2 regions of the Shewanella pealeana ATCC 700345 genome follow, and region 2 is predicted to be linked to the other one. Evidence: predicted binding sites of a transcription regulator. Region 2 holds the regulator's gene; the other holds the start of a gene.

What was found. The regulator sigma-54, encoded in region 2, starts transcription at its own class of promoters, with help from an activator protein. The targets are predictions, from matches to a motif close to GTTGGCACGNNNNTNGNNT.
Region 1: the regulator sigma-54 is predicted to act here: its motif matches at 4,085-4,103, upstream of fliD (flagellar filament capping protein FliD).

Annotation. Positions count from the first base shown of each region.
Region 1 is NC_009901.1:71,825-79,621, forward strand. Features, by position in the region: gene SPEA_RS00330 (RNA polymerase sigma factor FliA) at 1-310, opposite strand, end outside; gene SPEA_RS00335 (flagellar basal body-associated FliL family protein) at 322-777, opposite strand; gene SPEA_RS22370 (flagellar hook-length control protein FliK) at 792-1,964, opposite strand; gene fliT (flagellar protein FliT) at 1,957-2,280, opposite strand; gene fliS (flagellar export chaperone FliS) at 2,249-2,629, opposite strand; gene fliD (flagellar filament capping protein FliD) at 2,643-4,061, opposite strand; gene SPEA_RS00360 (flagellin N-terminal helical domain-containing protein) at 4,378-5,196, opposite strand; gene SPEA_RS00365 (hypothetical protein) at 5,495-6,526, opposite strand; gene flgL (flagellar hook-associated protein FlgL) at 6,545-7,462, opposite strand; gene flgK (flagellar hook-associated protein FlgK) at 7,473-7,797, opposite strand, start outside.
Region 2 is NC_009901.1:4,403,026-4,410,822, forward strand. Features, by position in the region: gene SPEA_RS19000 (calcium/sodium antiporter) at 1-507, shown strand, start outside; gene SPEA_RS19005 (KpsF/GutQ family sugar-phosphate isomerase) at 554-1,531, shown strand; gene kdsC (3-deoxy-manno-octulosonate-8-phosphatase KdsC) at 1,533-2,084, shown strand; gene lptC (LPS export ABC transporter periplasmic protein LptC) at 2,081-2,638, shown strand; gene lptA (lipopolysaccharide transport periplasmic protein LptA) at 2,709-3,248, shown strand; gene lptB (LPS export ABC transporter ATP-binding protein) at 3,245-3,976, shown strand; gene SPEA_RS19030 (RNA polymerase factor sigma-54) at 4,113-5,576, shown strand; gene hpf (ribosome hibernation promoting factor) at 5,607-5,894, shown strand; gene ptsN (PTS IIA-like nitrogen regulatory protein PtsN) at 5,897-6,340, shown strand; partial or broken gene rapZ (RNase adapter RapZ) at 6,548-7,415, shown strand; gene SPEA_RS19050 (HPr family phosphocarrier protein) at 7,402-7,677, shown strand; gene mgtE (magnesium transporter) at 7,774-7,797, shown strand, end outside.

The sequences.
Region 1 (7,797 bases), 840 kb from region 2:
GCCTAACGGGACGTGGCCGCCAATCTTGGCGGCGTAGCTCGTCTAGAATCGCGCCACGAATACGTTGTCCTGCAAAAGACAAAAAGCCATTGTCGTACTCACCTGGGTAGCGACGGGCTGACTCTAATAGCGCCATCATGCCTATCTGTTCCATATCTTCTATCGCGAGCGCAATACCACAATGGCTTCTAAGTTGAGATACGGAACGCTTAACTAAAGGGAGGTATTGCTTCATCACCTGACTTTCGGCGAGACGGTTAATCGCAACTTCTTCAGCAGCTTCTTGATAGGCAGATAGTGCAGTGTTCATAGCATAGCCTTCTATTGAATAATCATTCGAGTAAACAGCACTTCTTCTAACTCTATATTGAAGTCATTTTGTGCTAGCACTGCAGATAAGATACTGTGGGCTTCTTTTTGTAATGGCTCAAATCGTTTGGTGTCATTTAACTCATTGAAATGTTTGGTTGAAAACATTTTCATTAATGAGTTTTTGATCACTGAGTCAGCTTGAGTTAAGGTGAATTTTGCATCTTTCGAGCGAGTCTTGATTGCAAGTTCCAGCAATAAGTAGTGCGAATACTCATCACCTTGAATAGAGATGACAAATTTATCGAGAGGGTAGAACTTTGCGGCCTCTATTTCGGGCTCTTGCGGGCCGAATGGTTCGCCAATTAGGGTGGGGGATTGCCAACCAACCCAGAATGTTGCACCTGTCCAAGTCAGAAAAAGCAAAACGAGAGCGAGTCTCTTGCCTTGTTTGTTCATCGACGCCATGAGTTTCTCCTAAATTATGCTAACAGATCCACGTGATCTTGTTGTTGAGAGTGGCTGTTAAAAGACGTTTCTGTTCCATTGTTTGTCGCGGCAGCAATAGCGAAGTCAGACGCTTGTGTATCTTGCTTTTGAGGGCGGTCATCCTGACTAATATCGACATCAATCTGACCACCATGATCCATTGCTAGCTCGGCGCGTAATCTATCTAGGCCCATTAATAGAGCGTCGCGCACCGATGAGTTCGCGGCATGCATTTGAATGTGTAAGCGATCACCGTCTAAGCGTACATTGAGCTCAACCTTACCTAGCTCGGGCGGATCGAGCCTGATTTCGGCCTGCTTAATTTGTTGATCGATTTGAAACTTCAATTGCTCTCGTAGAGGAGATAGCATCTCATGAGCTTGTTGCAACAAAGGAGCTGTCTGAGAAACCGCAACCGGTCCCCACTGTGCGACAGCTGTTTGCGAACGAGTACTCGATGCCAAAATCTGGTTAACAGAGTCAACAATGTCTACGGAAGCGGTATCGGTTATTGATGCTTGCAGTGGCGAGTTCATTGCTTGAAATAAACTCTGGCTCATCATGGTGTCACTCTTTAGCGTTCCAGTTTGCTGAGGCAAGCTAGTCTGGGGCGTGACAGAGTTAGCCTGGGATGACAACTGTTGGTAGCTGCTCGTCGAAAGCGAGTTTGTCTGTGCTTGCCCTGTTCCCTGTGATCCAATCGACAGGTTTACAGCTTGTGCGCTAGAGTATTGTGAGCTTGGGGGCGCTGTTGACAGCTTAGGGGCGAGCGGTGAGCCTTCCAAAAACGGTAAAGCCTGTGCACTCGTATCCTGAGCCGCAGTTAAGCCAGTCGTTAAGTTAGCAACAGACTGAGTTTGCAAGGATGCTGGTGGCTGCTGTCCATAATGGCCTGCAGAAAACGAAGTTGTTGCGTTTTTCTGAGCTGAGAAGGCTGAACCCGTTGAGGTTGCTGCCAATAACCCAGGTGGTATTTGACTCAGTTGACTTGCGTCAGTGGTGTCAATTGAAGCGAAAGCCAACGAGAACGGCAATACGTCCGCTTGATGTTGTTCAAGCGGGTCGTCATTGTGATTACAGCTATGGCTTTTTATTTGCGTTGATAGTTGACCGCTAGTCGTTGACGCTTGAGCTGTGCAGCCTGATAAAACCGAGTTATTAATCATAAGCACCACCACTGACACTGGTCAGCTGATAAGCCGCTAGACCGTCTTGTTGCTGCTTAAATTGATTCATCTCTTGCCCTAACTGATCTTTTGCTTGTACTAATTGCTGTAATACCTGTTTATGGGTGGCGGCTAACGATTGACGCGCAGCGAGCTGCGAGTGGCAACTCGGTTTGCCAGCTTTGGTTAATACTTCAATTAATTTTGCATTCACTTTGGCTAACTTTTCCCAGTCTTGGGCGTGAGCATGGAACAACAGCGCTTTTTCAAACTGTTGCCATTGCTCAATTGAGATTAGCCCAGCCTTCTCTGACATCGGTAATGACCTTAGTGATGGGTTTTAGGGCGGCAACGCTGTTTTCAACGCTAGCGATAACCAGTTGGCGACTGCAATAGTCATAGAGGCGATTTAGCGTAAATGCGACTTCGGCGCCATTTTCAAGATCTAGCATGGAATCGAGCCCATGTACGATGTTGAGGCATTTGTTGATACTTTGACCTTTTTCCTCATAGCTCTTACGTTGCATAAATCCTGCTGTGCGCTCTATCTCTTCTAACAATCCATCCAGCAGCATACGCACCATCTCGTGAGGGTTAGCTGCAGCAGCCCTAGCATTTAGCGAGGTCTGTTTGTAAGCATTAAAGGGGTCGTGCTCGTTCAACATTTATAGTATGTCCTTAATAAAACAGCGCGCTTGAAGACTGAAGTTGGCTAATGGTTGCTTCCATAGCTGTGAATTGGGCTAGATAGATTTGGTATCTTTGCTCCATCTGTCTATCGTGATTATCCATGCTGGTTTCGACTCGTTCGATCTGCATTTCAAGGTTATCTTTCTTGAGATCCATCGAGCCTTGAAATTGAGTGAATGGCTCGATGATTTTGTCGAGCTTATCGACATAGCTGCCCGTGTCGGTAAACATGTCCTGCACGGCATTAGGGTTATCTTTTAACGCTTTAGATAGTTTCTCACTGTCGACATCGAGCTTGCCATCGCGGCCGAATTCAACACCAATATCTGATAAGCGCATGCCGTTAGGTGCAGCGTCAAAGATGGCATCGCGCATGTTCTGTTGCAGCATGCGAATACTAGAGTCGCCCTTAAGTACGCCTAGTTGATCTTCGGTGATTGAAGAATTACTGTCATCTTCATCGTCTTCTTTATCTTCGTCTTCCTTATCTTCATCACTATTGTCATCTTTATCGGCATTTTCTTGGTTCAGCTCATCTAAAGCTTCACTGCCCATAGAGCGGGTTAATTTGTTGATTTCATCCATCAAGTCATTAAAGATATCGACGAAGTCTTCGATGGCCTGCTCACTAGCATCGGTATCAGACTCAATTTTGATGTTGCTGCTTTCACCTGGTTTATGAGCTTTATTCAGTTCGATAGAGACGCCATCGATGACATTGACTAAGTTATTGCTGCTGCTGACGATATCGATGCCATTAAGGTTTACTTTGGCATCTTGTGCGGCACGGCGCTCGGTCATGCCCCAATCTTTGGCGCCCGTACCATCCATAGGATCCATGGTGACACTGATATTGTTAGCGGCTCCAGTCTCTTTAGAGGAGAGCATTAACTCAACTTGGCCACCGGTGCGTACCAACGATGCCTGCACTCCAGGGTTACCAGAGTGGGAGTTAATCATGCCAGTAAGATCTTTAACTGTCGCGGTGCCACCGGCATTGAGCTTAGACATGTCGAGGCTGATGCTGTCACTTGGATCTGAGCCGAGCTGGATATTAATAACTCCAGTAGTCGGAAGTAGGCTGTCCTCGCTAGCAAAGCTTTTAGTCACTTGATGCGCTTGCGCTAGCTGCTCAATATGCAGGTCATAGTCACCCGTTGGTGCGCCACTTTCGACAGAAATGGAGGCATTATCATCGCTGACCGATGAGGTTTTACTTTCGAAAGCATCACCGTCAATCGCTTCCAGCTTGCTACTCATAGAGTCTAAGCTGCGCTCTAAGATCTTATAGGCATCAAGCTGCGCTTCATACTTAGTCATATTGCTTTTGAAAATCTGATCTTTGCCTGCACGCTCTGCGACAATAAGCTGTTCGGCGAATGTGGCGCCACCCATACCTGAAATCATTACGCTCCTCCAAAATTGCTATTAAGCAATCCATGTGCCATTAATTTAAGAACTGTTAGTTGTTGTTAGTTAAGTGTTTATTCTTTTTTTGTAGTGAGCGCCTAACACTCGGTTTCCGTTGTTAACTACTGACGGGAAGTCTTGCTTCCGCCTATCAAGAGTTACTGCATCGAGTCAAGGTTATGCGCTTGCCTATAGCTTGATTAAGGCGACCTAACTACAGGCTTGCTAAAGCTATGGGGCTGGAATTTATAAGATAAACGGCAAAAAAAAGGGCCGTGAGGCCCTTTTAAAAAAGTGTGGAGAAAGTAAGGGATTAACCCAATAGACCCATAACCAAACCAGTATTTTGGTTTGATGAAGATAGAATGTTGGTACCAGCTTGTACTAATAACTGGTTCTTACTCATAGCTGCAGTTTCTGAAGCGAAGTCGGCATCCATGATACGGCCAGCAGCCGCTTTAGTGTTCTCGGTAACGTTAGTTAGGTTAGATGCTGTGTGACCAAGACGGTTAATGTTAGCACCTAGGTCAGAACGCATTGAGCCAACGGCGTCAATAAAGTCATCGATTTCACCGATTTGAGCACCAAGAGTAGAAGCTTTAACGCCTGATAATGTTGCAATTCCAGATCTAATGCCCGTAATGCCAGAAGCGCCGCTAACAGTTAGGGTTTCACCTGAACCTGCACCGATTTGGAAGCTGACATTACCAGAGATAGCGCCAAACAGATCGTTGCCCGCATAAGTAGTTTTTTCCATGATACGAGTCATTTCAGCAGTCAGTGCTGTGAACTCATCGTTCAGTGCAGCTCTATCTGCAGTAGAGTTCACGCCGTTAGCTGCTTGAGTAGCCAATTCTTTTTGACGATTCGCAATAGTAGCTAGTTCATCTAGCGCACCATCGGCAGTCTGTAGCATAGAAGTTGCGTCAGATACGTTACGGTTTGCTGTTTCCATACCAGTTACGTTAGCTTCCATGCGTGAAGCAATTTGTAGGCCTGCAGCATCGTCAGCCGCGCTGTTGATACGTAGACCTGTTGATAAACGCTCCATAGCATTGCTTAGTAGGTCGTTGTTTCTGTTTACTGAGTTTTGAGCGATGTTTGACGCATTGTTAGTCATTACAGATAACATGGGTGCTTCCTTTAAATTTTAATTATTTGGTTGGTGTCTTAAATAATAAAACGACATTGAATCTTAAAACTGAAGATTGAGAGTGAAAATAAAATAAATGTTTGCGTAACTAATTGTTTTATATGCTGTTAGGTGTTTGATTTTTATTGTTTGTATGAAGCTAAATAAGGGCTGGATGAGAGGGGGAACTAGCTAGTTATTAGCCGAGTATAGATAGAGAAATAGGCGGCTCATTTTACTTCTTGATCGGAGCCGTATTCACTTTTACTTGCTTGAAAGCAGATGGCAGTACCACGTCTTAGGTTAGTAAGGATGATACTTGAGAGCGTGTCATATTGGCCTGTGCCATCAGCGAGGTAATTTGCAGGCTAAATGGAGTCGGCTGCATTAGGTTGCTTAATTGACTCATGTTCGACTCTAGTTCTAACTGGGTGTCTTTTTTAAGGCTTAATTGCTGCAGCTGTTGCAGAATTTTTTGTTTACTGTCACTCAGCTCTTGTAGCTGTTGCTCTACTTTATGCAGCGACTTAGCTATCTTGGCAATAGCTTGCTTGAGTTCGGCATTGCTGCCAAAGCGCCATTCTCTTGGATCTTGCCAGCTTAGTTCTTCATTAACCTTAATGGTTCTTGGCTCACCAGCAGGGAGGCGCTGGCCTTGACCTGTCATGAGTATGCCAGTTTGGATCTGTTGCCATTGCGACTTAGGGCTAGTAAAAATTAACTTACCCTCCTTGCTGTGGTTAGCTTTAATCTCTAGCGCTTTAAGTGAATCATTAATCTTAGTTAGCAGTTGTTGTGGTTGCTTGTTTGCCGGTAAAACAAGGCTAGTAGATTGATTGCCGACCTGGATTATCAGCCGTTCATCACGTTGTTTAGAGGCTGTTAAATCAACCGATTTTAGGCTAAAGCTATGTTGAGCTGCTGGTCTTTTGGCTGAGATAAGGTTGAGTTGGTGATCGATTAAGGGCTTATTATCATAGCTGATAGCAAGCTGGGACAGTTTATTTTGAATCAACTTACTACGAGCCGTCTGCTCAAGCATAGATTGCTCTGAGGCGCTTGAGGCAAGAGATTGCTTTACTTGGCTTTGTAGTTGTTTAAGTAGTTGCTGAACCTGCTGTAAGCCCTGTTCTGCGACTTGTGCTGCACTAATTCTATGCTGTCCCTGAGTGACTTTAGCCCACTTGTTGTAGCTTTCTAATCTATGGGTTGGAATCGCGGCAAGCTTAGCTTTGGCCTGTTCGTTTGTTGGTTGCTGCATACCAACAGCTGGCGCAACCGTTGGGCTGCGCTGCTGAACATTAAGCGTGTCGGAAATTCCGTTGAGCATAAAATTATTTGGGCCTGATTAGATATGGTTAAACAGTGTTAGCTGTGACACTTGAACAAAGGTTTGCTGAGTCACTTTTAGAGTGGTGAGTTTTAAGTTGTACTCTGCAGTGGCCTGAGCATAATCCAAACCTTCGGTTTCACCAATCACTTCTTTATTAAATAGTACCCGTTCTTCATGGCTTCCTTGCACTAGGCTGAGGGTATTTTGCTTGCCACCGATATCGGTAATTGCAGAGCTGATACTGGTCAGAGTGTCGTCTAGGCTTGCCAACATATCACCTGAGACTTGATCAAATGCTGGATCACCAGGAGCGAGCGCGGGATCTTCCAGGGCATCGATGAAGTCTTTGGTTTGATTGAGAATATCGGCACTGCCATTAGAGAAGATAAAATCTGCCGCCGTACTGTTTGCAGTCATCCAGGAAGAGGAAGAGGTTTGTACTTCTCTGTGGCTAGTATCGCCCTGATAAACATAGTTACCCGCCGCATCTTTGCCAATCGGCGGCGTGTCGGTCTCGTTGCCTGAGAACAGGTAGTTACCCCCTTCATCTTTGGCGTTGAGTACATCGGAAAATGACTCTAATAGCTCCTCTAACTCAGCTGCATAGGCTGTGCGGTCTTCTGCAGATAGGCTGCCGTTACTGGCCGAAACTGTGATTTCACGCATGCGATTTTGCAATTCAACCATGCTCGACATATAGGTTTCTGCACGGCCAAAACTGCTACTTAATGACTCGGTATTTTTAAGGTACTGCTCGGTCGCAGCCATATCACGCTCATTGCCCATCACTTTTACCGCACCGATAGGATCGTCAGATGGACGTAGTATTGAACTGCCTGTCGCCATCATCTCGTTCAGTCTCGCGATATCGACAGTAGAGTTTTGTAGGCTTTGCAAGTTATTGGCGTAGAGGTTATGCATGCTTACGCGCATAAGAATATCCTTAAATACTGTTTAATATGGTTTGAAAAAGCTGATCGGCAGTCGAAATTACTTTGGCATTCGCTTGGTACGATTGCTGATAAATGATGAGATTGACCCCCTCTTCATCCATATTGACTCCACTGGTACTCGCCCATTGAGATTGGGCTTCAATTTGCACTTTTTCTGCGGTTTCTTTGGCCATTTTAGCCTGACGAGAGGCTGAGCCCAGTTCACCAATTTTACTGGCAAAAGCATCGCCCATGGTGGCATCAATGCCCATGGAGTCGAAGGTAAAGCTTTTATCCGCTAGCTCAACTAATGCCTTTAAGTTGCTGTTATCGCCT
Region 2 (7,797 bases):
AACCGTGACGCTTTAGCCGTAGATGCCGAAAATGAGATCCCTGCCGATGTGCCTACAGCTAAAGCGGTTTTATGGCTTGTAGTCGGCATGGTATTGTTACCATTATCGGCAGATTGGATGGTCCAAGGCGCAGTAGGGATAGCAAAGGCGTATCACCTATCGGATCTAGTGATCGGCCTAACTATTATTGCCGTGGGTACCAGCTTACCAGAGCTTGCCGCTTGTGTTGCCGGAGTCTTAAAAAAAGAAGACGACCTTGCGATTGGTAACATAGTTGGTTCAAACTTATTCAATATTTTAGCGGTACTTGCGATACCTGGCATCATAGCGCCAGGCGCTGTCGATGCGGCGGCGAGTACTCGAGACTTTTATATGGTGCTTGCCACGAGCAGTGCACTGGCAATACTTATCTTATTATCAGGCCGTGCTAGACAGTTAAAACCCTGGCATGGCGTAGTATTACTTATTACATTTATCGCATACCAAGCACTACTTTTCCTATCTTAGCTGTGGGTGCGGTACGTTAAGCAGAAATTTAAAGAGAGACCAAGAAATGGTAGATGAGAATCAACTACGCCAATGGGGTACAAAAGTTATCGATATCGAGAAACAAGCACTCGATAATCTATACCAGTACATCGACTCTTCAGAATTTGCCCAGGCTTGCCAATTAATTTTGCAATGCACAGGTAAAGTTATCGTGATGGGCATGGGCAAATCAGGCCATATCGGCAACAAGATCTCAGCCACATTAGCCAGCACAGGTACACCAGCATTTTTCGTTCACCCAGGTGAAGCTAGCCATGGCGACCTTGGCGTTTTGAGCGAAAACGATATCGTACTTGCGATTTCAAACTCTGGCGAATCGAGCGAAATCTTAACCCTAATGCCTGTGATTAAGCGCATGGGGTTACCTATGATCTCGGTAACCGGTAAGCCTGACTCTAATATGGCCAAGCTTGCACAGCTGCACCTTTGCATTGAAGTGCCAGAGGAAGCCTGCCCATTAGGGCTAGCACCAACATCTAGCACTACGGCAACCTTAGTAATGGGGGATGCCCTAGCGGTGGCACTGCTGCAAGCACGTGGCTTTACTCAAGACGACTTCGCACTGTCACACCCTGGCGGTAGCCTAGGTCGCAAGTTACTGCTAAAAGTTAGTGATGTAATGCATAAAGGTGATGAGTTACCTCGTGTGCAAGATAATATCTGCATCACAGATGCCTTATACGAGATATCGAAGAAAGGCTTAGGCATGACAGCCGTTGTGGACAGTAACAATACCTTAGTCGGCATCTTCACCGATGGCGATCTACGTCGAGTTATCGATGCTGACGTTAACTTAAGAACCACACCGATTGCCGATGTGATGACCAAAGGCTGCGTCACCATTACCGAAAATGTACTTGCAGCTGAAGCGTTAAAAGTCATGGATACTAAGAGCATTAACGGCCTAGTGGTGATTAATGACAAGCAGCAACCTGTCGGCGCATTAAACATGCTCGATATGGTCAAAGCAGGAGTAATTTAATATGTCTCACCAAGGCTTCTACGGCCCGATTAGCGATGATGTTTGGCAAGCGGCAAGCAAGATCAAACTACTGATTTGCGATGTTGACGGCGTGTTTTCAGACGGCTTAGTTTATATGAGCAACAGCGGTGAAGAGCTTAAGACCTTCCATACTCGTGACGGTTATGGTGTACGTTCAGTACTCACTAGCGGCATACAGGTAGCCATTATTACCGGCCGTAAGTCGCAGATCGTCGAAGACAGATTTACCGCCCTAGGCGTGACGCATATCTATCAAGGAGTCGATAATAAACTGGCTCCCTATAACGAGTTACTTACACTTTATAATGTAAGCCCTGAAGAAGTCGCCTATATTGGTGATGATATGGTGGACTTACCGGTTATGCTGAAAGTGGGTCTATCAGTATGCGTTGCAGATGGTCACCCTTATGTGAAACAACACGCTAAAATGACCACCCATATTAAAGGCGGTCATGGTGCCCTTAGAGAGCTAACCGACTTACTACTGTTAAGCCAAGACAAGTTTGACTCGGCCCATGGGATGAGTATATGAACCGCGTTACCCTAGCGATTATCGCTTTTTTTGGCACTGCACTTCTGCTCTATTGGCAGGTACAGTCTAAGAAAAGCGAACAAGAGCTGGATATCGATATGAGCCAGCGACCCGACTATATCATCGACGACCTACGCAGTATCGAATATAACGAATTAGGCTTAGTCAACAGCAAGGTCTCGGCTAAACACATGGAGCATTTTGATAGCGCCAACATGACCTATTTTACTGAGCCTGTTTACCTCATCTATCCTGATGATGGTCAAGCCCAATGGCGTCTGCAAAGCGCTAAAGGTAGCCATAATAAGCTCACAGGCAAGGTAAGTTTAGAAAACAATGTTATTATCGACTCAATAAGCCCAGAAGAGCCGATCCAGACGTTAAGTACCAGCTACTTAGAGCTTGATTTGAATACCATGATCATGACCTCAGATGAAATGATCCACGTCACTGGCAACGAATTCGTCATTCAAGGTTTAGGCTTGTACGCCGATCTGAATGCCCAGAGTGTCAAGCTGGTAAGCCAAGTCGAAGGCATCTACGAAGCTAAGTAACACTCATAAATTGAACACTTTTGCACTCATGCTAACTAAGCGAATCGCTTTAGCTGAGTAGAAGGACGCTATGAAATACAATAAATCTATCCTTGCTGGCCTTTTTTGCCTGCTAAGTTTCAGCTCTACAGCTAAAGTCGATGATCTACTGCAAGAAGTGAAAATTGCAGCGGCAAGCCAAGAAGCCGACATTAAGAATAATCAGGTTATCTTTTTTGGGCCTGTTGAAGTGACTCAGGGCTCTATTAAGATGAATGCCGATGAGCTACGTGTATTTTCAAAAGAAGATAAGAGCGGTAAAACGCTAGTGGCTACAGGTAATCCAGCCACCTACACCCAAATGATGGAAGATGGTCGCCCAGCGACCGCTAGCGCGAAAGAGATCCGCTACGAACTTGCGACTCGCACATTGACCTTAGTCGGTGAAGCGACCCTAGCGCAAGACGGCAGCCAAGTCACTGGTAACCGCATTAAGTACAACATTAGTCTACAACAGCTTATTGCTGAAAGTACTGGCAAGGGCGATGACAGAGTCATCACCATTATTCAGCCTGAAACCTACCAGGAAGAGAAGCCTGACACGCCAGTGAACAAGCAGGAACAGCAATGACCCAAATTACCTTAAAAGCGGCTAATCTTGCTAAAAGCTATAAAAACCGTGCCGTCGTACAAGATGTCAGTCTCACCGTAAAAACGGGGCAAATTGTGGGCCTACTCGGCCCTAACGGGGCCGGCAAAACAACAACCTTCTACATGGTGGTCGGCCTAGTACAGAGCGATAAAGGCAAGATCTTTATCGATGACGATGATCTCACCCTAGATCCTATGCACCTGCGTGCTCGTAAAGGGATTGGCTATCTGCCCCAAGAAGCCAGCATTTTTAGAAAGCTTTCGGTGCGTGACAATATCATGGCAGTGTTACAGACCCGCCATGATATCAATAACGAGCAACGTGAAGAGCAGCTCGAACATTTACTCGAAGAGTTCCACATCACTCACATTCGCGATAGCCAAGGCATGGCATTATCGGGCGGTGAACGACGTCGAGTAGAAATTGCCCGAGCATTGGCCGCTAATCCAAAGTTTATTTTATTGGATGAGCCATTTGCCGGTGTCGACCCAATTTCAGTTATCGATATCAAAAAGATTATTGAGCAACTCAAAAGCCGCGGCCTAGGTGTACTGATCACTGACCACAATGTTCGAGAAACCTTGGACGTTTGTGAACACGCTTACATCGTGAGTCACGGAAACCTCATTGCCGAAGGCACACCTGCCGAAATCTTGGACAACCAACAGGTTCGAGCAGTGTACTTAGGTGAGCAATTCAGGCTATAGTTAATTCATAGTATGGAAGCTGAAAAACTCAATATGGATTTACTTCCAAATAAAATCAAAGTGTTGAGTTTTCAAGCTACCTTCGCCAGTTCAGCGAGCTTTAACGTTTAACTACAGTGTAGGGAATAGCGGTAAAATGAAAGCGTCACTCCAGCTCAAAATGGGTCAGCAGCTCACCATGACTCCCCAGTTACAACAGGCCATTCGCCTGTTACAACTGTCTTCTTTAGAGCTGCAACAAGAGATCCAACAAGCATTAGACTCTAATCCGCTATTGGAATTAGATGAAGAGCAGTCAGACGGTGATTTAGGCGACAATGAAGACCAATCATCAAACGATGCCAATAGTGACCTCATCCAAGATAGCGCTAGCGTTGAAACCTCCGATGCCCTAACCCAAGACTCTATGCCAGATGATCTGCCAATGGACACCACTTGGGATGAAGTTTATACCGTCTCGTCAAACTCCAGCTCTGGAGTTAGCCGTGAAGACGATATGCCATTCCAAGGTGAAACCAGCGAAGGCTTATATGAACATTTAGAGTGGCAGAAAAACCTCACACCGTTTTCAGATAACGATCTTGCAATCGCCACCGCGATTATCGACGCCATTGACGAACGTGGCTACCTTACCCAAAGCTGCGACGATATTTTAGAAGCTATGGGCGATCCTGAAACCGAGCTTGATGAAGTCGAAGCGGTATTAAAGCGCATCCAGCATTTTGACCCTATTGGTGTCGCCGCGCGTAATTTGAGTGAATGCTTGCTTATCCAGCTGGCACAATATGCTGCAGAAACCCCGCATATCGACAATGCCAGATTACTGATAAAAGATTATTTAGACTTAATTGCAGGCCGCGATTTTAGGCAGTTAATGCGTAAAACCAAGCTTAAAGAAGATGAACTACGTGATGCGATAACACTTATTCAGACCCTTAATCCAAGACCAGGGCTGGCGATTGCTCGCAGCAAAGACGAGTATGTTATCCCTGACGTTTCCGTGTGCAAGAAAAAAGGTCGCTGGGTGGTTGAGCTTAATCCTGACTATATGCCTAAGATTAATGTTAACCAACATTATGCCTCTATGGCGCGTAGCACCACTAATCAGGCCGATGGTCAATTTATTCGTGGTCATCTGCAGGAAGCTAAGTGGTTTATTAAGAGTCTCGAGAGTCGTAATGACACCTTATTGAAAGTAACCAACTGTATCGTTAAATTCCAGCAAGGCTTCTTTGAGTATGGCGAAGAAGCCATGAAGCCTATGGTACTCAATGATATTGCCGAAGCAGTTGAGATGCACGAGTCGACCATTTCACGGGTGACTACCCAAAAATATATGCACACTCCAAGAGGTATTTTTGAACTAAAGTACTTCTTCTCAAGCCATGTCGGTACCGACGATGGTGGGGAGTGTTCATCGACCGCAATCAGAGCGTTTATTAAGAAGTTAGTCGCCGCAGAAAACCAGAAGAAGCCATTAAGCGATAGCAAGATGGCACAACTTTTGGCAGAACAAGGGATTAAAGTTGCTAGACGTACGATAGCAAAATATCGAGAAGCGATGCTGATCCCCCCCTCAAACCAACGTAAGAGTTTATAACTCAAAATTAGGCACTTGGAGGATCGATATATGCAAATCAACCTGACTGGACACCACGTCGAAATCACCGATTCACTGCGCGGTTATGTAGAAGATAAATTCACAAAGCTTGAACGACATTTCGATCAGATCAATAATGTGCACGTTATTTTGAATGTACAAAAGATGCAACAGATTGCCGAAGCCAAAATCCACCTTAAGAAAGGGGAAGTATTTGCCACTTCGGAACATGCGGATATGTATGCCGCAATTGACTCCCTGATCGATAAGCTCGACCGTCAGGTTATTAAACACAAAGAGAAACTAATTAAACACTAACGATGGAACTAAGTACCATCCTGCAGCCGGAATGCACTACCTGTGCCACTCCGGGCAGTAAGAAAAAGGTATTGGAGTTAATCAGTGATATTGCCGCTGTCCAGTACCCTACCCTTTCTTCACAAGAAATTTTTGAAAGTCTCTTGGCGAGAGAAAAAATGGGTAGCACGGGTATAGGTAACGGTATAGCGATTCCTCACGGAAGGCTGACAAATATAGAGCGCCCTGTTGCGGTTTTAGTTAAGTGTGAAGATCCAATCGCATTCGACGCTATCGATAAACAACCTGTCGACATTCTATTTGCGCTATTGGTGCCTTCCGAGCAGTGTGAGCAGCATTTAGCAACACTGTCTCTAATGGCTGAAAAACTCAACGATAAGGCGGTAGTCAAACAGTTGAGAAAAACCAGTAATGAGTCAGAACTATACCAAGTCATTACCCAGTAACCTCTTACTGAGGTCTTTAGATTCATCACCCACCTAAAAGTAGGTAGTGATAATTTAAAGGCCTAAGTAATTATTACAGCAATATTATTTCTTATAATCATCTGCTCAAATTCTTGCTTTCGGTTTTAAAAAAGTTAATCTATACACTTATACAAAATCGTCACAAACCACAAACATTTAGTTTAACCTCAATCAGGTAGTTATAAGATGAAGCTTGTTTTAGTCTCTGGTCGCTCCGGCTCAGGCAAATCTGTTCTATTAAGAATGCTCGAAGATCTCGGCTACTATTGTGTCGACAACCTGCCTTTACCTATGATGGGTACTCTGCTAAAAGAGCTATCAGGCAACACTAAGCTGGTCGCCATTAGCGTTGATATTCGTAACCTTCCAGAGAAAGAGAGCGAGCTGACCAAGCACCTTACCTTCCTACCGGATGGGGTCGAGCTATTAAGCTTCTTCCTCAACTCTACCGATGAAGTGCTGCTTAAACGCTATAACGAAACACGCCGCCTGCATCCTTTATCTCACGATAATGTATCGCTCAAAGAGGCGATTGAGCTAGAGGGCCGCTTGCTTGAACCGCTTGCTTGAACCGCTTGCCAATATTGTCGATCATTATATCGATACCTCAAGCTTAAACATCTACGATCTTAATGATCAGGTGCGTGAGATCTTACTTGGCAACCTTGATAAAGAACTGATGATCAATTTTGAGTCGTTTGGCTTTAAGCATGGTATGCCAACGGAAGCTGACTTTATGTTTGATGTGCGCTTTCTGCCAAATCCACACTGGGAACCTGAATTGCGGCCGATGACGGGTCTCGATAAACCTGTGCAAGACTTCTTAAATGAACGCCCCCGAGTCAATCAATTTATTCAGCAAATTGAAGGTCTGCTCGAAACTTGGCTGCCCGATCTAGAACGCAATAATCGCAGTTATCTCACCATCGCGATTGGCTGTACAGGTGGCCAACACCGCTCAGTTTATATCACCGAGCGCCTCGCGGCACATTTCAAAAAAGGCAAACATAAGGTCAACGCCCGCCACCGTGAGCTAAACAATGCCAACCATTAAGCGTGAAGTCACCATCTGTAACAAACTTGGTCTTCACGCTCGCGCAGCAACAAAACTGGTTGTTCTAGCCTCCGAATTTGACGCCGAAATCACCATCATTCAAGGTGAAAAACAAGCTTCAGCGACGAGTGTTCTAGGCTTATTAATGTTAGAAACTGGCATGGGCAAGACCGTACAACTCATTGCAACGGGAAGCGATGCCCAAGGGGCGCTCGACGCAATTTGTCAGCTGATTAACGCTAAATTTGATGAAGATAATTAATTCGTAATTTCCTGTTTGATTTCCTGTGTTAGCGCAAACAAATATCCAGTACTTAAGTTATGATAAGCGCCTTTAAAACTACCCTGTGAGGGAGCCATGCCGATTGAAGTCTTAGACAAC